3 regions of the Rhizobium sp. 768_B6_N1_8 genome follow, and region 3 is predicted to be linked to each of the others. Evidence: riboswitches for the same ligand, from Rfam matches in the RefSeq annotation. Region 3 holds a riboswitch; each other region holds the start of a gene.
What was found. A riboswitch is a leader RNA that binds a small molecule or an ion and turns the genes downstream of it on or off. The one in region 3 is predicted to bind cobalamin.

Region 1 (3,269 bases), 1.3 Mb from region 3:
CGAGGGCCGCGACGACGACGGGCGTCAGCGAGACGATGGTGTAGGTGCCGATGATCAGCTCGAAGGCATAGAAGGCGCCCGTCAGCGGTGCATTGAAGGCGGCGGCGATGGCGCCGGCCGCGCCGCAGCCGACGAGGACGCGCATGTCGGAGCGGCGCAGCTGCAGCTTCAGGCCGAATTTCGAAGCGATGCCGGCTGCAAGCTGCGTATAGCCGGCCTCCAGACCGACGGACGCGCCGAAGCCGTTGGAAACGAGGTTCTGGATGGCGACGAGGATGCTGTCCGTCAGCGACAGGCGGCCGCCATGCAAGGCATTGGCCTCGATCGGGTCGACCATCGGCTTCTTGCGCCATCTGGCGAGAATGAAGATCAACAGGCCGAGCAGCATGCCGCCGGCAACCGGGGCCGTCATCAGCAGGAACTTGCTGTCGATCTGCGAGGCGCTGAGCCTCGTCGTGCCGTCTATGCCGAAGATCAGCCTGTGCATCTCTTCCGAGACATAGCTCATGGCGGTGACCGCAAGCCCCGAGGCGATACCGACGAGCGCGCCGGCAAAGACCATGCCCATTTCGCTGTGGCGGATAAGCGCGCGCAGGCGTCCCGGATCAAAGACGGTGCCGAGAGGGCCGAGGCGGCGAATATCCATTCGGGAGAGCATCATGGGGAAACTAGGCGGCAGGAGTGGGGGTCAAGGGCGGAGCCGGCATCCGCATGAGCGGCAATTGCGGCAAAATACCGACTGCGCCGTAAAGTTTTTGTGACGTAAACCTTTGATTAAAGACGATAATATCGGTAGTGTAAGTCGAGATGATCTCTGTGTGCACCCAGTGCGCCGATTGACATGCCCGGGGCGGAAGCCTAACCATGAATTGACATAATGGATGGTTCCGGATCGGCCTTACGCCTTCCGGATGAAAAGGGAATGTGACGGGGCGGACCCAAGCCGGGCGCCTTCATCACAGCCGACCCCGCGACTGTAGAGCAGTCAGGGTCTTCCGTCCGGTATTTTAGCCGTTGCGCTGACAGCCTCGCATTCTGCAGGCGGGCAAGGCGGTATAAGTGCCGGAAAAGCCACTGGAATGCATCGTGATCAGCCGGGGCAGGACGCCTCTATTTCTACGAATCGTCCGCCTTTTCACGAGAAGCAGCCGGGAAGGCGAGGCGGATCCGCTGGCACGATCAGGGGCGACCGGAAACGGTCTGCCCCTGTCGCGGCCGCTAACTGCGAGCCAGGAGACCTGCCATCCGTGCCGGGCATAATGCCCATACTGGGCCGTTTGCCCGCTGCCAGCACGGAGGTTGTCTTGGCTGAAGGATTTGATTCAGCGCTGCCTCTGGTGGTGCATGTGAAAGGTGTCGGTTCGGTACCTCCTGATGGGATGCGTCTGGCGCCTGTTGGTGGACGTTACCCGGCGCGCACTTTCCTCTCCTCCCTCATTCCTGTGCTTGTCACAGGAATCCAGCCACGGCGCGTCCGCGCAGTGAGTGAATCTACGCCGTCGTTGAGTGAGTCTCTCGTGCCCAAGGACTTGGGCACGCTGGATCCCTGTGACAAGCACAGGGATGAGGGAAGTGGGTGGAGCCGCGCCTTCGCTCCAAGGGCGGCCGTGGCATGACCAAGAGCCTTCTCAACGCCACCTTCATCCTTGGCGGCGCCCGCTCCGGCAAATCCCGCTTCGCCGAAAACCTCGTCACCACAAGCGGCCTCGACCACCACTACATCGCCACAGGCCGCGCCTGGGATGACGAAATGCAGGCGCGTATCGACCAGCACAAGGCCGACCGCGGCCCCTCCTGGACCACGCATGAGGAACCGCTCGACCTTACCGAGCGCCTTGCGGCAATCGACGGCGAGGGCAGGGCTGTTCTCGTTGATTGCCTGACGCTGTGGCTCACCAATCTGATGATGGAGGGGCGCGATATCGCCGCCCAGTCCGCCGCCCTTGCCGCCTTTCTACCGCAGGCAAAGGCGCGGCTCGTCATCGTTTCCAATGAAGTCGGCCTCGGCATCGTGCCTGAGAACCGCATGGCGCGGGATTTTCGCGACCATGCCGGCCGGCTGCACCAGATGATCGCGGCTGTGGCCGACGACGTGTATTTTATCGCGGCAGGTCTGCCGCTGAAAATGAAGGGTTAAATCCATGCAGCAGAAAATTCCCGCGACCGTCATCACTGGCTTCCTCGGTGCGGGCAAGACGACAATGATCCGCAACCTGCTCACCAATGCCGGCGGCAAGAAGATTGCGCTCATCATCAACGAGTTCGGCGATCTCGGCGTCGATGGCGATGTGCTGAAGGGCTGCGGGGCGGAGAATTGCACCGAGGACGATATTATCGAGCTCACCAATGGCTGCATCTGCTGCACGGTCGCCGACGATTTCATTCCGACCATGACCAAGCTTCTGGAGCGCGAGCAGCGCCCGGACCATATCGTCATCGAAACTTCAGGCCTTGCCTTGCCACAGCCGCTGGTCGCCGCCTTCAACTGGCCGGACATCAGAAGCGAAGTCACCGTTGACGGCGTCATCACCGTGGTCGACAGCGCCGCTGTTGCCGCAGGGCGTTTTGCCGATGACCATGATGCTGTCGATGCACGCCGGGTCGAGGATGAATCGCTCGATCATGAAAGCCCGATCGAGGAGCTCTTCGAGGATCAGCTGACCTGCGCTGATCTGATCGTGCTCAACAAGACCGACCTGATCGACGCTGACGGCCTTGGCCGTGTGAAAAGCGAAGTCGCCTCGCGCATCGCCCGCAAGCCTGTGATGATCGAGGCCAGGAATGGCGAGGTGCCGGCAAGCGTGCTGCTCGGCCTCGGCATCGGCACGGAAGACGATATCGTCAACCGCAAGTCCCATCACGAGCTGGAGCATGAGGACGGTACGCCGCACGATCACGACGAATTCGACAGTTTCGTCGTCGAGCTCGGCGCTATCGCCGATACATCAGGTTTCGTCGAGAAGCTGAAGGGCATTATCGCCGAGCATGACGTGCTGCGTCTCAAGGGCTTCATCGATGTCTCCGGCAAGCCGATGCGCCTGCAGCTGCAGGCCGTGGGTGCCCGCATCGACCAGTATTTCGACCGCGCCTGGACGCCGGGCGAAGCCCGCACCACGCGCCTCGTCGTCATCGGCCTGCATGAGATGGATCAGGACGCGGTGCGCAAGGCGATCGCGGCACTGGTCTAAGGGGTTTCGATGCACCTGCTTCTGGCTCAACAGGGAACGATCAGCGACGGGGACGAGGCCATCGACCTCGGCCAGTCGCCG
Region 2 (3,269 bases), 1.4 Mb from region 3:
CGAAGCGATGCAACTCGTCCCCATGGTCGTCGAACAATCCTCCCGAGGGGAGCGATCTTTCGACATCTATTCCCGCCTCTTGCGTGAGCGGATCATCTTTCTGAACGGCGAGATCAACGACGGCGTGTCCGCCCTCGTCTGCGCCCAGCTTCTGTTCCTGGAGGCAGAAAATCCCAAGAAGCCGATCAACCTCTACATCAATTCGCCGGGCGGCGTCGTGACCAGCGGTTTTGCCATGTACGACACGATGCGTTTCATCCGCGCGCCGGTGCACACGCTCTGCATGGGAACGGCCCGCTCGATGGGCTCCTTCCTGCTGATGGCCGGCCAGCCGGGAGAGCGATATGCCCTTCCGAATGCCAGCATCCTCATCCACCAGCCCCTCGGCGGCTTCCAGGGCCAGGCGTCCGATATGCTCATTCATGCCGAGGAAATCAGGAAGACGAAGCAGCTCATGACCAGCCTCTATGCCGAGCATTGCGGGCGATCCTATGAAGAGTTCGAGCAGGCGATGGATCGGGACCGCTTCATGAGGGCTGAAGAGGCCCTGGAATGGGGGCTGATCGACCGCATCCTGACGGATCGAGAGGATGTGGCAGAGGTAGGAGCGCAATAGCCATGCGCCCCGCCCTCGCCAGCCTAAACCTCAGCTACCGGCCTTCAATGCCGTATTGCAAAGGCTCCAATAGCCGCCGCCCTTCTGGATCCATTTCAGATCGTTGAGCGTGCCGGCATCCTTGTTGGCATGATAGCTGTCGACGCAGGTATGCAGCCGGCCCTTGGCAGGCGTTTCGCTGGCGTATTTCTTGTCGATCGCCTTCGGCATGGTCACGCCCTTGGGGGCCTTGACCGTCGGCTTTGCGGGCTCCTTGTCCGTCGTTGCGGCCACTGCCTTGTCATCGGCAGCATCTTCGGCGGCCGCATCCGCGCCACAGAACTTCGCCCGGAAGTCGTTCCACTTCATGTCCTTGGCCGAACCATCGGCCTTGGCCGTCTGATATTTGGCGCTGCATTCCTTCATGGTCAGCGCGGAGGCCGGAGAAACGAAGAAGGCGGCGGCAATCAACGCTCCGGCGGAAGCGGGCACAAGCAATCTCGCAATCATGGGATATCCTCGTGTTGGGGGCAGTTCACGGCATGCACGTCTTTGGGGCCCCAAATCTTTGAGACCCCAAGTCTTTGAAGCCTATGAAACGGTTCCATTGGGCGTTGCCGCATCGACGGCTTTCGGCAGATGCTCGGCAAGCAGCTTGGACACATCATCGGCATTGACGCCGAACTTGGCGGCGAGATCGCGCAGCTGATCGGACGACAAGGCCGCCTGGATCTGTTCCGCCGATACGGGAAGATTGTGGCCGGTGCCGATCCAGGATGAGACCTGCTCGCCGAGGCCCGCCGAATTGAGCTGGGAAACGATGCCCTGCAGCCCTCCGGCATTGTCGAATATTCTGGTTGCAACCGCGACGTAATCGACCTGCCTGCCGGCAAGCACATCAGAGAGAACACCGCCTAAACCGTCGAAAATACTCATGGTTGCTCCTCCACCCATCAGCGGATTCTACATTAGCATGAGGTAAAATTTCTGTCATTCCGGATTTGCGAAACGACAGCCTTCCCTCCGCAAACAATACTTCTCGCTGGCCCTGCTTGACGTTGCCCATGGTGACGTCCTAAGTCGGGGGAGACGGTTCCCCGAGGAGAACTTCGAGGGGATTAATAGGGAACACGGTGCGGACGACCCAAAAGGGACCAAGACCGTGGCTGCCCCCGCAACTGTAAGCGGATTGCCGGTTATATCCGGAATGAATGCCTCGTCGTTCATTCCAGGACATCACCGGCGAGCTGGTCACTCCAAGTGCCACTGCGCGCAAGCGCGGGAAGGCAGATGACCGGCTGACATCCGCGAGCCAGGAGACCTGCCGTCAATCGCAATCCAATCAGCCAGGCGGGGATGCCTGGACAAGGAGCAGATATGATTGACCTTATTTCCTGCCGCTTGCCGCACGCGATCCGTCCCGATTGGACCACCCGCCGCTAGCCCTCCTCCACGTTTGGCTCACGCATCTGCGCGCGCCGGCGTCTGCTGGCCCTTTTCCTTCCGATCGAGAGTTTCCAATGCGCCAGATTATTCCAGGCTTTTCCCTTGCGTTCGGGCTCGCCAGCCTTTGCCTGGCCGACCTTGCAGCACCCGCCTTCGCCGCCACCCAATATCCCCTCACCCTCAGCAATTGCGGCCAGCAAGTCACCTTCGAGAAGGCACCGGCCAAGATCGTTTCGATCGGCCAGGGCATGACCGAAGTGCTCCTCTCGCTCGGCCTTGCCGACAAGATCGCCGGCACCGCCGTCTGGGTCGGCCCGGTCCTGCCGCAATATGCCGAGGCCAACAGCAAGATCAGACGCCTGGCCGACAACGACCCGAGCTTCGAATCCGTCGTCGGTGCCGAGCCCGATCTGGTGGCTGCCGAATTCGAATGGCATGTCGGCGCCCAAGGCTCCGTCGGCAAGCGCGAGCAATTCAAAGACCTCGGCATCAACACCTATATCGCGCCGGCCGATTGCGTCGCCAAGATCAACACCGATGGCGGAGACGGCGTGCGCAAGGAGCTGTTCACGATGGACCTGATCTATCAGGAAATCGCCGAACTCTCCGAAATCTTCGACGTGAAGGACCGGGGCGATAAACTGATCGCCGACCTGAAGAAGCGCGAGGCCGCGGCCGTTGCCTCCGTTTCAGGCGCGGCAGCCAAGAACCTGCCCGTCGTCTTCTGGTTCTCCAGCAAGGAGGTGAAAGGCGATGCCTTCATCGCCGGCAAGAACAGCGCGCCGGCCTATATCCTGAAGACGCTCGGCGCAAAGAACGTCGTGACGACTGAAGAGGAATGGCCCCTCGTCGGCTGGGAAACGATTGCGCAGGCCAATCCCGCCGTCATCGTCATCGCCACCATGGACCGCCGCCGCTATGCCGCCGACGATCCCAAGGTGAAGGTGGATTTCCTGGAAAACGATCCGGTCACAAGGGAGCTCGATGCCGTCAAAAACAAGCGCTTCATCATGATGGACGCGCAGTCGATGAACCCGACGATCCGCACGATCGACGGCATCGAAATCCTGGCAAAGGGCATCGCCGCCTCCGGTCTGGCGCAGTGAGCCAGGCTGCCTTGCCACAGAGGAAATGGTGGGCGCTTGCCGCGCTCACCATCGCCGCCTTCCTCCTGCTCGGCCTGATGGTCAGCCTCGCCGTATCGATCGGCGAGATATCGATCCCGCTC
Region 3 (3,269 bases):
GGCGGCTCTGGTCGCCGTTTTGCCGCCGTTGCTGATGGGCGGGGCATGGGGCGAATGGGTCTACAAGGGTCTCGCAATCCTGCTGATCGGCTGCCCCTGCGCGCTGGTCATTTCCACACCGGCGGCGATTGCCGCGTCGCTTTCGGCGGGCGCGCGCCGCGGTCTGCTGATGAAGGGCGGGGCGGTTCTGGAATCGCTCGGCAAGGTGACGGCCGTTGCCTTCGACAAGACCGGTACGCTGACCGAAGGCAAACCACAGGTCACCGATATAATTTCTTACGGACGCACCGAGGCAGAGGTACTTTCGCGCGCTGCCGTTCTGGAGCAAGGCTCCAGCCATCCGCTGGCGCTGGCAATTCTCAATCGCGCCAAGGCTGATGGAGTACCCGTGCCGCCGGCTTTCGAAGTCGAAGCGCTTCCCGGCAAGGGCATGACCGGCAAGGTGGGTGGGGAGACGCTCGATCTCCTGTCGCCGCCGGCTGCGCGCGAGCGCGGGGCGCTGAATGCGGAGCAGGACGAACAGGTCGCGGTGCTGAACGGCGCGGGCAAGAGCGTCTCGGTGCTGCTCGTCAATGGTGTCGCCGCCGGTCTCATCGCCATGCGCGACGAACCTCGTGAAGACGCAAAGAGCGGGCTTGCGACGCTGAAGGCAGCTGGCGTGCGCGCCATCATGCTGACCGGCGACAACAAGCGCACGGCGGCAGCCGTTGCCGGCGATCTCGGCATCGACTGGCGCGGCGAACTCCTGCCGCAGGACAAGCAGCGCATTGTTGGCGAACTGAAGAAGGAAGGTCTGTTCGTCGCCAAGGTGGGTGACGGCATTAATGACGCGCCGGCACTTGCCGCTGCCGATGTCGGCATCGCCATGGGCGGCGGCACCGACGTGGCGCTGGAGACGGCGGATGCGGCTGTGCTGCATGGGCGTGTCGGCGACGTAGCCCGGATGATCGACCTTTCGAAGCGGACGATGCGCAATATCTTTCAGAACATCACCATCGCGCTCGGGCTGAAGGCCGTGTTCCTGGTTACCACCATCATCGGCATCACCGGCCTGTGGCCGGCGATCCTCGCCGATACGGGTGCGACCGTGCTGGTGACGATGAATGCACTTCGGCTTCTTCAGATAAAGACATAAAGATTTCTTTATATCATATTGACGTTGCGATGCGGCGGGTGCATGCTTGCCGGATCGTTGGTTCTTGGGATCTGTTGATCCCAAGCTAAGAGGGAATTCGGTGCGGCCATCGCCAAGACCGAAGCTGCCCCCGCAACTGTAAGCGGATAGACACCGTCCTTCGACGTCACTGGGAAGACGCCCGGGAAGACTGGACGATGTCGATGACCCGCAAGCCAGGAGACCTGCCGCGATAGATAACGTCCACGGGCGGGGTGTCCCGGTGTGCCGCTTGCGCGAGACGGCATTCCCATGGCCGTATCTCGTCGATGCGTTGCGCCGCAGCCTTGCCCATAACCTTCGGGGTAAGGAAAATGACTATCAAGACTGCAAATCTCGGCTTTCCCAGGATCGGAAAGCATCGCGAACTCAAATTCGCACTGGAGAGCTACTGGGCCGGCAAATCCGATGCCGGCGCGCTTCTCGATGTCGCGAAGCGGCTGCGGGCGGAAAACTGGCTCCTGCAGAAGCAGAAGGGGATCGACGTCATCCCCTCGAACGATTTCTCGCTTTACGACCATGTGCTCGACACGGCGGTCATGGTCGGCGCCATTCCCGCCGCCTATGGCTGGAAGGGCGGGCAAGTTTCTCTCGACACCTATTTCGCGATGGCGCGCGGCTCCACCGGCGAAGAGGCGCATGTCGATTGCGGCCATCAGCACCATCACGGGCATGGCGCGCCGGCGCTCGAAATGACGAAATGGTTCGACACGAACTACCACTACATGGTGCCGGAACTCGGCCCCGATCAGACCTTTGCCCTGACGGCGAACAAGCCACTTGATGCCTTCGTCGAGGCCAAGACACTTGGCATCCATACCCGGCCGGTCATCCTCGGTCCGGTTACCTTCCTGAAACTCGCCAAGGGAAGCGAAGAAGGTTTTGCGCCGATTGACCTGCTTGCACGCTTGTTGCCTGTTTATACAAAAGTACTGGCAGAACTTCGTGCAGCCGGTGTCGACTGGGTGCAGATCGACGAACCTTGCTTCGTGCTCGATCTTTCACAGGAAGAGCAGGCAGCACTGCAGCATACCTATCGTGCGCTGCATGAATTGGTGCCCGACCTGAAGATCATGGTCGCCACCTATTTCGGCGCGATCGGCGACAATCTGCCGACGGCGCTCTCGCTCCCGGTTGCCGGCCTGCATGTCGATCTCGTTCGCGCTCCACAGCAGATCGATGCCCTTTTCAAGGCACCCAGCGATCTGACATTTTCGCTTGGCGTCATCGACGGGCGCAATATCTGGAAGGCAGACCTTGCGGCGATCCGGGAGAGGATCGAGCCGCTTGTCCAGCACTTTGGTGCGGACCGGCTACAGATCGCGCCGTCCTGCTCGCTGCTGCACGTGCCGATCGATCTGGAACTGGAGAGCGGGCTGGATGGTGAGCTGAAATCATGGCTCGCCTTCGCTGCCCAGAAGCTTGAGGAGATCGCAGCGCTCGGCGATGCCGGCAAGGCCTCCCAGGTGATTGCGGCAGCCTCGCAGGCCGTTGCATCGCGCGCCGCATCTACGCGCGTACATGATCTGAAGGTCAGACAGCGGGTTGCCGCGATCGACGAGGCGATGAAGACACGCAGCAGCGATTTTGCCGAGCGGACCGGACTGCAGGAGCGTAAGCTTCGCCTGCCGCTGTTCCCGACGACGACGATCGGCTCCTTCCCGCAGACATCAGATGTTCGAAAGTCCCGCTCCGCTTTCACCAAGGGCACGATCAGCGAGGCGGATTATGATGCCTTTCTGAAAAAGGAGACCGAAGCGGCGATCCGCTGGCAGGAGGAAATCGGCCTCGACGTGCTTGTCCACGGCGAATTCGAACGCAATGACATGGTGCAGTATTTCGGTGAGCAGCTTTCCGGCTTCGCCTTCACTCAACATGCCTGGGTGCAGAGCTATGGCTCCCGTTACGTCCGACCGCCTGTTATCTTCGGGGACGTCTCCCGGCCGAAGCCGATGACAGTCGAGTGGTGGCGCTATGCGCAGTCGCTGACGGAGAAGCCCGTGAAGGGCATGCTGACCGGGCCGGTGACGATCCTCAACTGGTCCTTCGTGCGCGACGATCTCTCTCGCGCCGACGTCAGCCGGCAGATCGCGCT

Region 1: linked by a shared signal. The riboswitch ahead of cobU (bifunctional adenosylcobinamide kinase/adenosylcobinamide-phosphate guanylyltransferase) and the one ahead of metE (5-methyltetrahydropteroyltriglutamate--homocysteine S-methyltransferase) in region 3 are both predicted to bind cobalamin.
Region 2: linked by a shared signal. The riboswitch ahead of AB8B33_RS13130 (ABC transporter substrate-binding protein) and the one ahead of metE (5-methyltetrahydropteroyltriglutamate--homocysteine S-methyltransferase) in region 3 are both predicted to bind cobalamin.

What each region holds. Positions count from the first base shown of each region.
Region 1 covers NZ_JBPWPV010000001.1:2,683,412-2,686,680, reverse strand. Annotated here, with positions in the region: gene AB8B33_RS13875 (chloride channel protein) at 1-658, opposite strand, end outside; cobalamin riboswitch at 866-1,260, shown strand; gene cobU (bifunctional adenosylcobinamide kinase/adenosylcobinamide-phosphate guanylyltransferase) at 1,613-2,137, shown strand; gene cobW (cobalamin biosynthesis protein CobW) at 2,142-3,188, shown strand; gene cobN (cobaltochelatase subunit CobN) at 3,198-3,269, shown strand, end outside.
Region 2 covers NZ_JBPWPV010000001.1:2,537,930-2,541,198, forward strand. Annotated here, with positions in the region: gene AB8B33_RS13115 (ATP-dependent Clp protease proteolytic subunit) at 1-616, shown strand, start outside; gene AB8B33_RS13120 (hypothetical protein) at 647-1,105, opposite strand; gene AB8B33_RS13125 (YidB family protein) at 1,187-1,531, opposite strand; cobalamin riboswitch at 1,669-1,938, shown strand; gene AB8B33_RS13130 (ABC transporter substrate-binding protein) at 2,116-3,147, shown strand; gene AB8B33_RS13135 (FecCD family ABC transporter permease) at 3,159-3,269, shown strand, end outside.
Region 3 covers NZ_JBPWPV010000001.1:3,954,754-3,958,022, reverse strand. Annotated here, with positions in the region: gene AB8B33_RS20215 (heavy metal translocating P-type ATPase) at 1-1,135, shown strand, start outside; cobalamin riboswitch at 1,176-1,381, shown strand; gene metE (5-methyltetrahydropteroyltriglutamate--homocysteine S-methyltransferase) at 1,489-3,269, shown strand, end outside.